DNA from 3 places in the Janthinobacterium sp. OK676 genome. Region 2 is predicted to be linked to each of the others. Evidence: predicted binding sites of a transcription regulator. Region 2 holds the regulator's gene; each other region holds the start of a gene.
What was found. The regulator HrcA, encoded in region 2, represses chaperone genes, less so after heat shock. The targets are predictions, from matches to a motif close to TTAGCACTCNNNNNNNNNGAGTGCTAA.
Positions count from the first base shown of each region.

Region 1: a site for HrcA is predicted at 1,990-2,016, ahead of rpoH (RNA polymerase sigma factor RpoH). Genes of this name have one in related genera too.
Region 3: a site for HrcA is predicted at 1,407-1,433, ahead of groES (co-chaperone GroES). Genes of this name have one in related genera too.

Region 1 is NZ_FNHA01000012.1:197,870-202,014, reverse strand. It holds gene ftsY (signal recognition particle-docking protein FtsY) at 1-120, shown strand, start outside; gene BLU39_RS22390 (cell division ATP-binding protein FtsE) at 129-866, shown strand; gene ftsX (permease-like cell division protein FtsX) at 863-1,783, shown strand; gene rpoH (RNA polymerase sigma factor RpoH) at 2,170-3,069, shown strand; gene BLU39_RS22375 (hypothetical protein) at 3,159-3,425, opposite strand; gene BLU39_RS22370 (hypothetical protein) at 3,604-4,056, shown strand; gene BLU39_RS22365 (antibiotic biosynthesis monooxygenase family protein) at 4,031-4,145, opposite strand, start outside.
Region 2 is NZ_FNHA01000003.1:433,000-437,144, reverse strand. It holds gene BLU39_RS08850 (hypothetical protein) at 1-462, opposite strand, end outside; gene BLU39_RS08845 (hypothetical protein) at 499-1,098, opposite strand; gene BLU39_RS08840 (HAD family hydrolase) at 1,343-2,068, shown strand; gene hrcA (heat-inducible transcriptional repressor HrcA) at 2,171-3,187, shown strand; gene fur (ferric iron uptake transcriptional regulator) at 3,236-3,667, opposite strand; gene BLU39_RS08825 (outer membrane protein assembly factor BamE) at 3,863-4,145, shown strand, end outside.
Region 3 is NZ_FNHA01000006.1:21,178-25,322, forward strand. It holds gene BLU39_RS13335 (DUF904 domain-containing protein) at 1-254, opposite strand, end outside; gene BLU39_RS13340 (hypothetical protein) at 411-1,157, opposite strand; gene groES (co-chaperone GroES) at 1,673-1,963, shown strand; gene groL (chaperonin GroEL) at 2,014-3,663, shown strand; gene BLU39_RS13355 (hypothetical protein) at 3,884-4,145, shown strand, end outside.

The sequences.
Region 1 (4,145 bases), on a different contig from region 2:
GTGCTGGCGGCCATCGCCCGCGTGCGCCCCGTGCCCGTGTATTTCATCGGTATCGGTGAGAAAATTGAAGACTTGCAGCCCTTCGTGGCTGCCGAATTTGTCGAAGCGCTGCTCGGATAAGCCCCTACATGATTGAATTTCAGCACGTCTCCAAGCAATACACCTCCGACGCAGTGGCGCTCAGCGACATTTCGCTGAATATTGCCAAGGGCGAGCTGGTCTTCCTGGCCGGCCCGTCCGGCGCCGGCAAATCCACCCTGCTGAAAATGATCGCCGCCATGGAACGCCCCACGTCGGGCAAGCTGATCGTCAATGGGCAGGACATGGCCAAGCTCAAGCCGGCCGGCGTGCCCTTCCTGCGCCGTAACATGGGCCTGATCTTCCAGCAGCAGAAACTGCTCAACGACCGCTCCATCCTGGCCAACGTCATGCTGCCGCTGCTCGTCGTCGGCGCCCACAAGACCGCCGCCGAGCAGCGCGCGCGCGCCGCGCTGGATAAAGTCGGCCTGCTCGACCGCGCCCTCGCCCGTCCCCTGTCACTGTCGGGCGGCGAGCAGCAGCGCGTGTCGATCGCGCGCGCCATCGTCAACCGGCCGCAGATCATCCTGGCCGACGAACCGACGGCCAACCTGGACCGCGCCAGCGCCGACAAGGTGCTCGACGCCCTGAAGGCCTTCCATTCCGTGGGCGTGACCTGCCTCATTTCCAGCCATGACGAACAGATGCTCGATGCCGCCGCCCGCGTGATCCACCTGAAAAACGGCCAGCTGGTGGCCATCGACAAGGCCACGCAGGCCCCCGTGTTCGCCCCGCCCGACCCCGATTTCGCGCCCGGCCTGGATGATGGCGAAGGAGAACGCGCATGAGGGGCTGGTTCCGTCAACACCGCTTCGCGCTCGGTTCGGCGCTGATCCACCTGCGCAAGTCACCGGGCGGCTTCCTGCTCAACGTCGTCGTCGTCGCCATCGCCCTGTCGCTGCCGTTCGCCGGCTTGACCATGCTCGACAATGTGCGCCCTATGTCGGAACAGATGTCCGTCGACCCGGAAATCAGCGTCTTCCTGAAGATCGACACGCCGCGCGAGCAGGCCGTGGCGCTGGTCGGCGAGATGCGCAAGATCGTGCACGACCAGAAGGCGAAGATCGTCTTCATCCCGCGCGAACAGGCGCTCGATACCCTGAAGAACAAGAACGGCCTGGCCGACGTGCTCAGCACCCTGGGCGACAATCCCCTGCCCGACAGCTATGTGCTGAAACTCGATGCCTTCAACAGCGCCAGCGAGGCGCAGGACGTCGATGCCGTGGCGGAACAGCTGCGCCACCTGCCCGGCGTGGAATCGGCGCAAGTCGATTCGGCCTGGGTCAAGCGCCTGGCGGCCCTGCTGGGCGTGCTGCGCCTGGTGCTGCTGCTGCTGGCCATTACCCTGGGCGTGGCCGTCATCGCCGTGGTCTTCAACACCATCCGCCTGCAGGTGATGCAGCAGCGCGATGAAATCAGCATCTCGAAACTGATCGGCGCGACGGATACCTTCATCCACCGCCCCTTCTATTACACGGGCGCCCTGCTGGGCCTGTGCGCGGGCGCGCTGGCCCTCGGTGCCGTGGCGCTGGCCTTGCAGCCGCTCAATACGGCGATCGCCGAGTTTGCCCGCCTGTATGCGTCCGAATTCCAGCTGGTGCCGCTGGCGCCCCTGCCGATGGCCGGCTTGCTGGCCCTGAGCGCCGGCCTGGGCCTGATCGGCGCCTTCCTCTGCGTGCAGCGCCACCTGGCGCGCCTGAACTGACCTTCCCTTCCATGGCGGCGCCTGCGGTGCCGCCATGCGCCTCACCCTCCCCATCTGCTGTTATCTTGATATTTAGCAAGTATTCTTAAGGTTCGCTTCAGCCAGAGGTCGTAGACTAACTACGTGGTCAAATCGCTGTTCAGAGATATATATCAAGCATTAACCCGCCATAGTATTTAGGCTATCAGGACGATTAAATGTGCTGATTGGCACTCTCAAGCAGAGAGTGCTAATATAGGGACATACCAAAGGCAGTAGCGCCATGGACGCCAGATGAAGATGGTGCCGCGCTCTGCAAAGTGCAAGACCGAATACGCAAACAGACAACAGGACCACGTCGCGTGACGTGGCCAACTGGAACAAAGCAAGACTACGAGGGAGAAAACATGACTATGATGTCCGCAACGTCCGCATTGGTTCCGACCAAAAGTAATGCGCTGGGCCTCGGTTTCACTGGCAATCTGGGCAATATCGACGCCTATATTTCGGCCGTGAACCGCCTGCCCATGTTGACCCACGACGAAGAAATTTCGCTGGCGAAACGCCTGCGCGAAAAAAATGACCTGGCCGCCGCGCAAGAGCTGGTGCTGTCGCACCTGCGCCTGGTGGTCTCGATTGCCCGCGGCTACCTGGGCTATGGCTTGCCGCATGCCGACCTGATTCAGGAAGGCAATATCGGCTTGATGAAAGCCGTGAAACGTTTCGATCCGGACCAGGGCGTGCGCCTGGTGTCGTACGCCATGCACTGGGTGAAAGCCGAGATGCACGAGTACATCCTGAAAAACTGGCGCCTGGTCAAGGTCGCGACGACGAAGGCACAGCGCAAGCTGTTCTTCAACCTGCGCAGCCACAAGACGGGCCTGGACGCGATGACGCCGAAGCAGATCGATGCGCTGGCCAAGCTGCTCGACGTGAAGCGCGAAGAAGTGATCGAGATGGAAACGCGTTTGAGCGGCCGCGACATCGCGCTGGAATCGCCGACCGACGATGAAGACGACAAGTTTTCACCGATCGCCTACCTGTCGTCGGAGCAAAGCGAGCCGACCAAGGTGCTGGAAGCGGAACAAGTGACGCGTTTGCAATCGGAAGGCCTGGAAACGGCCTTGAGCAAGCTCGACGCCCGTTCGCGCCGCATCATCGAAGCGCGCTGGCTGGCCAACGACGACGGCTCCGGCGCCACCTTGCACGCGCTGGCGGACGAGTTCGGCGTATCGGCCGAACGCATCCGTCAAATCGAAGTGGCGGCGCTGAAAAAAATGAAGGGCGCCCTGGCCGCCTACGTGTAATCGCCAGCCATGCCGCAATGTAAAAGGCGCCGCGAGGCGCCTTTTAGTTTTACAAATGATGTTTATCAACAGATAAACATGGTCGGCCGTTAAGCTGCAGCCAAGCCTTTGGTGATCAGCTCGGCGACCACTTCATTCAGATCCACGCCGCGTTCCTTGGCCAGGGTCTGCAATTGCAAGACCAGATCGCTGTTCAGCTTGACGGCGAATGGCACCAGGCCCAGGGCCTGGTCGCGCTTGCGCTGCTCGCGGCGGTCGACGACGACCGCTTCCTTACCGAATGCACCGGCGCCGGGAACATTCATCTTTCCCATCAGTTTCTTGGCATCGCTTTTGGCCAGGTCGGTTTTTTTCATGGTTGTTTCCTGATTTTCAAAACAGCCATTTTACGCAGTAATCGGCGCGCCGCGTGGCCGGCGCGTCAATTCATCGGCAGCGCGCCAATAGTGCGCCGGAAAAATATCATTTTGTTATTATCATTTCATCCCATGCGTGCACAGGCATGCCCGGGACGCTCTGCCTGAAAGGAAAAACATGCAATCTCTGACCCGCTCTTACCGTACCGTCCTGCTCCCCTTGCTCATCGCCTGCCTGGCGATGCTGGCCGGCTGCGGCGCGGCCGGCAGCGCCGGCGACGCGGAAAACACGCCGCGCAGCGTCACCCACGTGCTGTCGCCCGGCGAACAGGTCGCCATCACGGCCACCGATACCCTGAAACTCGAACGTGTCAACGACAGCCGCTGCCGCAAGGGCGCCGTGTGCGTGTGGAAAGGCTACGTCAGCTACAGTTTCAGCCTGCTCAACAGCGCGGGCGCCACCGACATCGTCCTGTCCGAATCCATGCCAGGCGCTTCCAGTTCCGTCACCGTCAACCACCTGACGTTCACCCTGCTCGACGTCGATCCGGCCACGCCGCCGGCCCTGAATGCGGCCGAGCCTGCGTATCGGGTCAAGGTCAAGATCACGCAGGGCGCCCTGCCCCGCTAACATCGTGGCGCTGGCGGCTGTCGGTCGGCGCCTGTTGCCGCTCCAGCATGCCGTAATCGCGCACGACGGCGGCGATGCGCAAGCGGTAA
Region 2 (4,145 bases):
ATACGTGTCGCCGTCGGCAACGCGCGATCCCAGAGTAAAGGTCGTGCTGTCCTTGGCCACCGAGGTTTGCGCATTGCCGTTGATCAGGACCAGGCCGTCGGCGGTCAGGCCAGTGACCGTGCCGCCTACCGTGTAGCTATTTTGCGTGCACACGACTGCCGCCTGGATGCTCAGGTAGTGACCTGCCGAACCGGTTCCGCCACTGATGGCGCAAGTCATGTGGGCTGGCTGGGTCTGCACGGTGATGTTGTAGTCGGTGCCATAGTCGATGCGTTTGGCAAAGGTAAACGAGGTCTGGCCCGCGCTAACGGGCAGGTTGACGCCGCCGTTGGCCAGGACCAGGCCGTTGGTGTTCAGGTTGGTGATGGTGCCACTGACATCATACGAGGCCTTGCCGCCGCAAGCAGCCAGTCCCAGGGTCAACAGCAGCGCGGCGAGTGGACGCAGGCAGGATAACTTCATGTATTTCTCCAATATAGTGGTGACGAATCGCGTGGCTTACTGCGCCGTGCAGTTCAGTGTGGCGCCGGTCGTGGCGGCTGAACCCATGGTGCCGACGACATCGCGGCCGTTGGCGCTGGCAGAGCCCACGAAGCTGCACGTCAGGCCAGCTGGATACGTCGCTATGGAAATATTGTAGGCGATGCCGTCATTGACATTCGGGAACGTATAGCTCGTGCTGCCTTTCAGCGGGCTGGTGGTGGTATTGCCAATGGCCAAGGTCAAGCCGTCGGCGGTCAGGCCCGTGATCGTGCCGCTCAGCGGATAGGAATTGGTCTGGCAGCTGACGAAGGCCGTGGTCACGGTATAGCTCGATGCCTTGCCTGCGCCATTGGTAATCGCGCACACGGCGCCTTTGGGCTGTTGTGCGATGCTGATGTCGTAGCGGTCATCGGTGTTGACCAGCTTGGTGAAAACAAACGAGGTCTGACCTGCGGAGACCGGCAAGCGTTCGCCATTGTTCAGGAGAATCAGGCCGTCTTTTGCCAGATTGGACACTTGGCCACTCAGATACAGGTTGCCGCCGCTGCCGCCGCAGGCCGCCAATGTGACGGCGCAAGCCGCCGCCAGCATCGAGCGCAGGTACAAATTTTTCATACATTCTCCAAAACGAATTAGGTTGGGTAGCGCAACGCGGACGCTGGCGCCGCATTGGAATGGCGCCTATTTTAGTCTATCTGGCAAGCTCGATGATCTTGCCTTGTATCACCCTGTAACAATTTTTCGCCGGGAAGCGCTGGCTCGGCCCCATTTCATGGGGGCGCAGCCATGCTGGCTGTGGCGATCAATGCGACAATAGATGCAGGCTGCGCACTGTGGCGCGGCATCCACCGTGAATCCCATGTCCCTTGCTCCTGTAAAACCTGCCGTGCCGCCCAAGGCCATCCTGTTCGACCTCGACGATACCCTGTGGCCCATCGCGCCCGTGATTGCCGCCGCCGAAACCTTGCTGCACGACTGGCTGGCCGCGCATGCGCCCAAGGTGGCGCAGCAGTTTTCCATCGAGGTGCTGCGCCAGCACCGCTTGGCCATGCTGAATGAACAACCGCATTTCCATGGCAACCTGATCGAGCTGCGCCGCGCGGGCCTGCTGACCGCCTTCGAGGCGGCGGGCGAGGATCCCGCCCTCGTCGATGGCGCCATCGCACAGTTCCTGGCGGCGCGCCATCGCGTGCAGCCATATGACGATGTCTTGCCTGGCCTGGCCTGGATGGGCCAGCGCATGCTGGTCGGTTCGATTTCGAATGGCAATGCGGATCTTGAAATTATCGGCCTGGCGCAGCATTTCAAGGTATCGATTGCCGCCAGCGATTTCGGCGTGGCCAAGCCCGATGCCAGCATCTTCCTGGCCGGCTGCGCCGCGCTGGGCGTGGCGCCCCATGAAGCTGTGTATGTCGGCGACGATTTATACTTCGACGTGACGGGCGCGCAAGGGGCGGGCATGCGTGCCGTGTGGATGAACCGCAAGGGCAGCGATGCCCACCTGGCCGCCGGCGTGCAGCCCGACGCCATCTGCGCCAACTTCGATGAATTGCTGCTGTGGCTGCAAGGACAACTGGAAGATTGATCGCCGCTGGACGGGCGAACGTGCATAATAGGCGCTGTTGATGCACGTTCGGCCGCTTTCGTTGCCGCTTGCTTAACAAAATACTTGCTTAACTAAGACACCATGCAACTCGATACACGTGCCCAAACACTGCTGAAAGCCCTGGTCGAGCGATATATCGCCGACGGCCTGCCGGTCGGTTCGCGCGCCTTGTCGAAAATATCCGGCCTCGACCTGTCGCCGGCCACGATCCGCAACATCATGGCCGACCTGGAAGAGCTCGGTTATGTGGCCAGCCCGCACACCTCGGCCGGACGCATCCCCACGCCGCGCGGCTACCGCATCTTTGTCGACACCTTGCTGACGGTCCAGCATATGGACGAACATATGGTGGAGTCGCGCATGCGCCTGCAGACGCCGCAGCCGCAAAAGACCATCGCCAACGCGGCGCAGATGCTGTCGTCGCTGTCGCAGTTTGCCGGCGTCGTGCTCAGCCCGCGACGCGAATCCGTGTTCCAGCAAATCGAATTTCTGCGCCTGTCCGAAAAACGCATCCTGCTTGTCATCGTCGCGCCCGGCGGCGACGTGCAGAACCGCCTATTGCTGACGGAGGCCGACTATACGCCGGCGCAACTGGTGCAATCGGCTAACTACATCAACCAGAATTATGGCGGCCTGTCGTTCGACGCCGTGCGCGTGCGCCTGCAAGGCGAACTGCGCCAGTTGCGTGACGATATGGGCAGCCTGATGCAGGCTGCCGTGGAGGCGGGCAGCGAAGCGATGGCCGACCATAGCGACGACATGGTGATTTCCGGCGAGCGCAACTTGCTCAGCGTGAGCGATCTGTCATCGAATATGCATTCGCTGCGCCAGATGTTCGACATGTTCGAGCAAAAAACGGGCTTGATGCAGCTGCTCGACGTGTCGAGCAAGGCGACGGGCGTGCAGATTTTCATCGGCGGCGAATCGAAGCTCGTGCCGATGGATGAAATGAGCGTGGTGACGGCGCCGTATGAAGTCAACGGCAAGATCGTGGGAACGTTGGGAGTGATCGGACCGACGCGCATGGCTTACGAGCGCGTCATCCCGATTGTCGATATTACGGCCAAGTTGCTGTCGAACGCACTGAGCCATCATTGACCGTATTGCCTGCCAAGCCAGCCGCCCCGTGGGAGCGGCAAGCCTGGGTCAGGCCGTTTTGTGCGGGCAAGCCGTCTTGGTGCAGTTGCCGTAGATGGCCAGCGCGTGTTCGGCGATCTTGAAGCCGCGCTCTTCAGCCACTTTTTGCTGGCGGATTTCGATCTCTTCGTCGAAGAATTCTTCGACGCGGCCACAGTCGAGGCACACCAGGTGGTCGTGGTGGGAGCCTTCGTTGAGTTCGAAAATCGCCTTGCCGGTTTCAAAATGGTTGCGGTTGAGCAATCCGGCTTGTTCGAATTGGGTGAGGACACGGTAGACAGTTGCCAAGCCGACATCCATATTGTCGGCCAGCAGAATCTTGTAGACGTCTTCCGCGGTCAGGTGGCGTACCGGGCTACTCTGGAAGATATCGAGTATCTTCAGCCGTGGCAGGGTGGCTTTCAGGCCGCTTGCCTTGAGATCACTAGGATTGTTACTCATGTTTGTTGCTCGTATGTGGGTCAGGTGCTTTATCATATAGCGTTTTGTCGGGGAGTGCCAAAATATGCATTTTTTGGCGGGCCGGTCACTCCTGGCGTTTTGTTCATCAAATTGAGGTCATTTATGCGCGTAACACCGGCTGTATTGCCATCTCTCTGGCACCGTATTTCATTCCGAGCATCAGTCGTGGCAGGCATGGTGTGTGTCGCGCTGGCCATGTCCGGCTGCGCCAGCCGTGGCATCCTTGGCGAAAAGCCGGCAGCTGCTCAAAAAGAAGGCAAGGAAGTGGTTCCCGAACAGGGCGCACAAACGACCACCATCACGCCGCTGCAAAAATTCATGTGGTTTTTCTCGCCCTACCGTCCTGACATTCAACAAGGCAACTTTGTCTCCGAAGAGATGCTGGCCCAGTTGAAAGTGGGCATGACGCGCGACCAGGTGCGTTTCGTCCTCGGCACCTCGCTGCTGACCGATATCT
Region 3 (4,145 bases), on a different contig from region 2:
TTCTCGTTCTCGGCAATATAGGCACCCGCTTCCGAAGCGGCTTGCTCCAGGCCCGCTTGCACCAGTTCGGGAATTTTTTCCAGCAAGGCTTCCACCCGCTCCTGCGCCTCGCGCATGCGTTGCACGTACAGGGCGTTTTCGGCGGACAGGGCGGCGTTATCCTTGCGCAGTTGCGCGTTTTCACGGCGCAGCGCATGGGTCATTTCGGCCAGCAGGCCTATTTTGTCGGATAATTCGTTGAATTCGGAAATCATTCCGCCACTATAGGGCGGACGCTCCATGGGCGTCAATCGAATCACGCCGCTGTCACACATATTTACATCAATGCAGGGCAGTTGGCGGACAATACACACTTTTTCCGGCGCTTTTCGCCAACTGCGCGCATCTGCGGGCGCCGCGATGGCAGCGTTTTACTCGTCGACGTAATCGGCTTCGATATCGAGTCCGCCATAGCGGTTTTCGCAAGAGCGGCGCGTCAAGGTCTGTTGTCCGCCCTTGCCGTCAAGCACCATCGTCAAATCGCGGCAAGTACGGCTGTAGCTGCCGGGTTTGGCGTCCGTGCCCGAGGGCGTCAGGCGCACTGCCAGCGGCTGCGCATTGCCCAAGCCCTTGTTGCTCCACTGGCGGCTCTTGCCATCCTCTTCATCCTTCAGGGTGCGCACGGCCGCCTTCAGCAGCGCTGCCTGCTCTTTGGCATTCAGCTTGGCCACCGTCACGTCGGACAGGAAAGGCGGATACACGACGGGCGCCGGGTCCTTGCCCTGCACGTCCCAGCGGCCGCTGCTCTGCGAACAGGTGCGCCGGCTCAAGTCCTGCGTTTTACCAGCCGCCGTGACGACGAATGTCAGGTCGCGGCACACGTGCGCCTTCAGGCTGTGTTCCGTCATGCCCGAGTTGCTGAAGTTATAGCTGACTTTGACCATCACGCCGCGCTCGCCGCCGTTGTCCCACACGTGCGCTTCCTGGTCGTCGTCATCCTTGTTCAAGTCCTTGAACAGCTCGTTAAGCAGCATTTCCTTTTGCTGCGGCGTCAGGGTGGCCACGGTGATCTCGTCGGCGATGGTGGGCGTTTGCGCGGCGGCATTGCCCAGGCAGGCGAAACCGAGGACGGCGGCGCCCAGCAGGCGCAGGGCGGGACGGGAAAGAGTCGATGGCATGATGAGTGAGCTTTCAGGTGAGAATGGCGATATTGATATGCAATTCTAATCATCTTATCAAAATCCATAGCAAAACTCTGTTTCCTGTGCGTACAGGAACGCCGTCCGCCCGACGGGCATGCTAGAGTCGCGCCTGTTGCTGACGCCCGGGAACGAGGCTTGCGTTTGCGCAAACCCTGTGTAAATGCAGGCTGCGTGGAACAAGTATCAATATGTTCCCCTTGAATAAGCCCCCTACCGTCCCTATAATTAGCACTCGTTAGTAGAGAGTGCTAACAAACTCTTTCGTAGCAATCCTCAGGACATGATGGTGCATGCCGGACAACAGCAGGGAACGCTACGCGGTGGGCGACGCCGCGATGCACCACTGCTCAAGCCGGCACGCAACGATGCCATGGGGTTTGCTTGACCGTTGCGGGCTGCTTTCAACGGCGGTCACTGAAAGCACGCCTGGCGCTGTGCCAGGCATGTATTCATTCAGCAACACTTATCCATTGAACTTTAAGGAGTTTTGTATGAATCTGCGCCCATTGAACGATCGCGTCATCGTCAAACGCCTCGACCAGGAAACCAAGACTGCGTCCGGCCTCATCATTCCTGATGCAGCTGCTGAAAAACCGGATCAAGGCGAAGTCCTTGCCGTAGGCAATGGCAAGATTCTCGACGACGGCAAAGTCCGTCCTCTGGATGTCAAAGTGGGCGACCGCGTCCTGTTCGGCAAGTACGCCGGCCAAACCGTCAAAGTTGACGGCGATGAGCTGCTGGTCATGCGCGAAGAAGACATCATGGCGATCGTCGTCAAGTAATTGTTTCCACGTTTTAGATAACTCATTCCGAAATTTCTGGAGAATTGAACATGGCAGCTAAAGAAGTAGTATTCGGCGACGCAGCGCGCGCCAAGATGGTCGAAGGCGTCAATATCCTCGCCAACGCAGTCAAAGTCACCTTGGGCCCGAAAGGCCGCAACGTGGTCCTGGAGCGCTCGTTCGGCGCCCCTACCGTCACCAAGGATGGTGTGTCGGTAGCGAAAGAAGTTGAACTCAAAGACAAGCTCATGAACATGGGCGCGCAAATGGTCAAGGAAGTTGCTTCCCGCACCAGCGACAACGCCGGCGACGGCACCACCACCGCAACCGTGCTGGCACAAGCCATCGTGCGCGAAGGCATGAAGTTCGTTGCCGCCGGCATGAACCCGATGGACCTGAAGCGCGGTATCGACAAGGCTGTTGCTGCGACCGTCGAAGAACTGGCGAAAATCGCCCGTCCTTGCACCACGACCAAGGAAATCGCCCAGGTTGGCGCGATCTCGGCGAACTCGGACTACTCGATCGGCGAGCGTATCGCTGAAGCGATGGAAAAAGTCGGCAAGGAAGGCGTCATCACCGTAGAAGACGGCAAGTCGCTGAACGACGAGCTGGACATCGTTGAAGGCATGCAGTTCGACCGCGGCTACCTGTCGCCATACTTCATCAACAACCCGGAGAAACAAGTTGCCGTACTGGACAGCCCATTCGTCCTGCTGTGCGACAAGAAAATCTCGAACATCCGTGACCTGCTGCCGGTACTGGAACAAGTCGCAAAAGCTGGCCGTCCACTGCTGATCATCGCGGAAGACATCGAAGGCGAAGCGCTGGCCACCCTGGTTGTGAACAACATCCGCGGCATCCTGAAAACCTGCGCAGTGAAAGCACCTGGCTTCGGCGACCGCCGCAAAGCCATGCTGGAAGACATCGCTGTCCTGACCGGCGGCCAAGTGATCGCTGAAGAAGTCGGCCTGACCCTGGAAAAAGTGACCCTGGCCGAACTGGGCCAAGCGAAACGCATCGAAGTGGGCAAGGAAAACACCATCGTCATCGATGGCGCCGGCGAAGCTGCCTCGATCGAAGCACGCGTAAAACAAGTGCGTGTACAGATCGAAGAAGCGACCTCGGACTACGACCGTGAAAAACTGCAAGAGCGCGTCGCCAAACTGGCTGGCGGCGTTGCCGTGATCAAGGTTGGCGCAGCCACCGAAGTCGAAATGAAAGAGAAAAAAGCCCGCGTTGAAGATGCACTGCACGCTACCCGCGCTGCCGTGGAAGAAGGCATCGTGCCAGGCGGCGGCGTAGCCCTGCTGCGCGCACGCGCCAACATCACGGTCAAGGGCGACAATCCTGATCAAGACGCCGGTATCAAGATCGTCCTGCGCGCAATGGAAGAGCCACTGCGCATGATCGTGCAAAACGCTGGCGAAGAAGCTTCGGTCGTCGTGGCAGCCGTACTGGCTGGCACGGGCAACTACGGCTACAACGCTGCCAACGGCACGTATGGCGACATGGTGGAAATGGGCGTTCTGGACCCAGCCAAAGTGACCCGTTCGGCGCTGCAAAACGCCGCTTCGATCGCTTCGCTGATGCTGACGACCGACTGCATGGTCTGCGAAATCGCTGACGACAAAGCAGGCGGCGGCATGGGCGGCGGCATGGGTGGCATGGGCGGCATGGGCGGCATGGACGGCATGATGTAATGTCCGGCGGCCAGTCGCGCAGGCGACGGCGCGACCGGCCGCATACGCCGGGACAAGGCTGGCAGACCAAAAGCTGCCAGTACCTGCCCGGCGGCCCCGAAAGCCACCTTCCACGGAAGGTGGCTTTTTTTCGTCTTTCCCTAGCAATTCCAATGATTGCCCGCCTGACTGTTTTGCTTTAGCATGGCCGCCATCTTTCCTCTTTCGCACACCCGCCACCATGCCGCCACGCGCCTCCACTTCCAGAACCACCATCATCGCCGGCATCCTGGCCGGCTTGCTGGCCGCCGGGCTCGGCGCTTTCTACGTGCACGAGCAATCGGCGCCGCGCGATGAGCATGTCCCTGGCGCCAGCGCCGGCACGGCGGCGCCGGAGAAGAACGCGCGCGCCGTCGATGCCTTGATGGCCTTACCGGAAATCAAGGCCTGGTCGGCGCATATCGAAAAGGCCTCGGGCGGCCGCGCCCACGGCGCCGTGATGG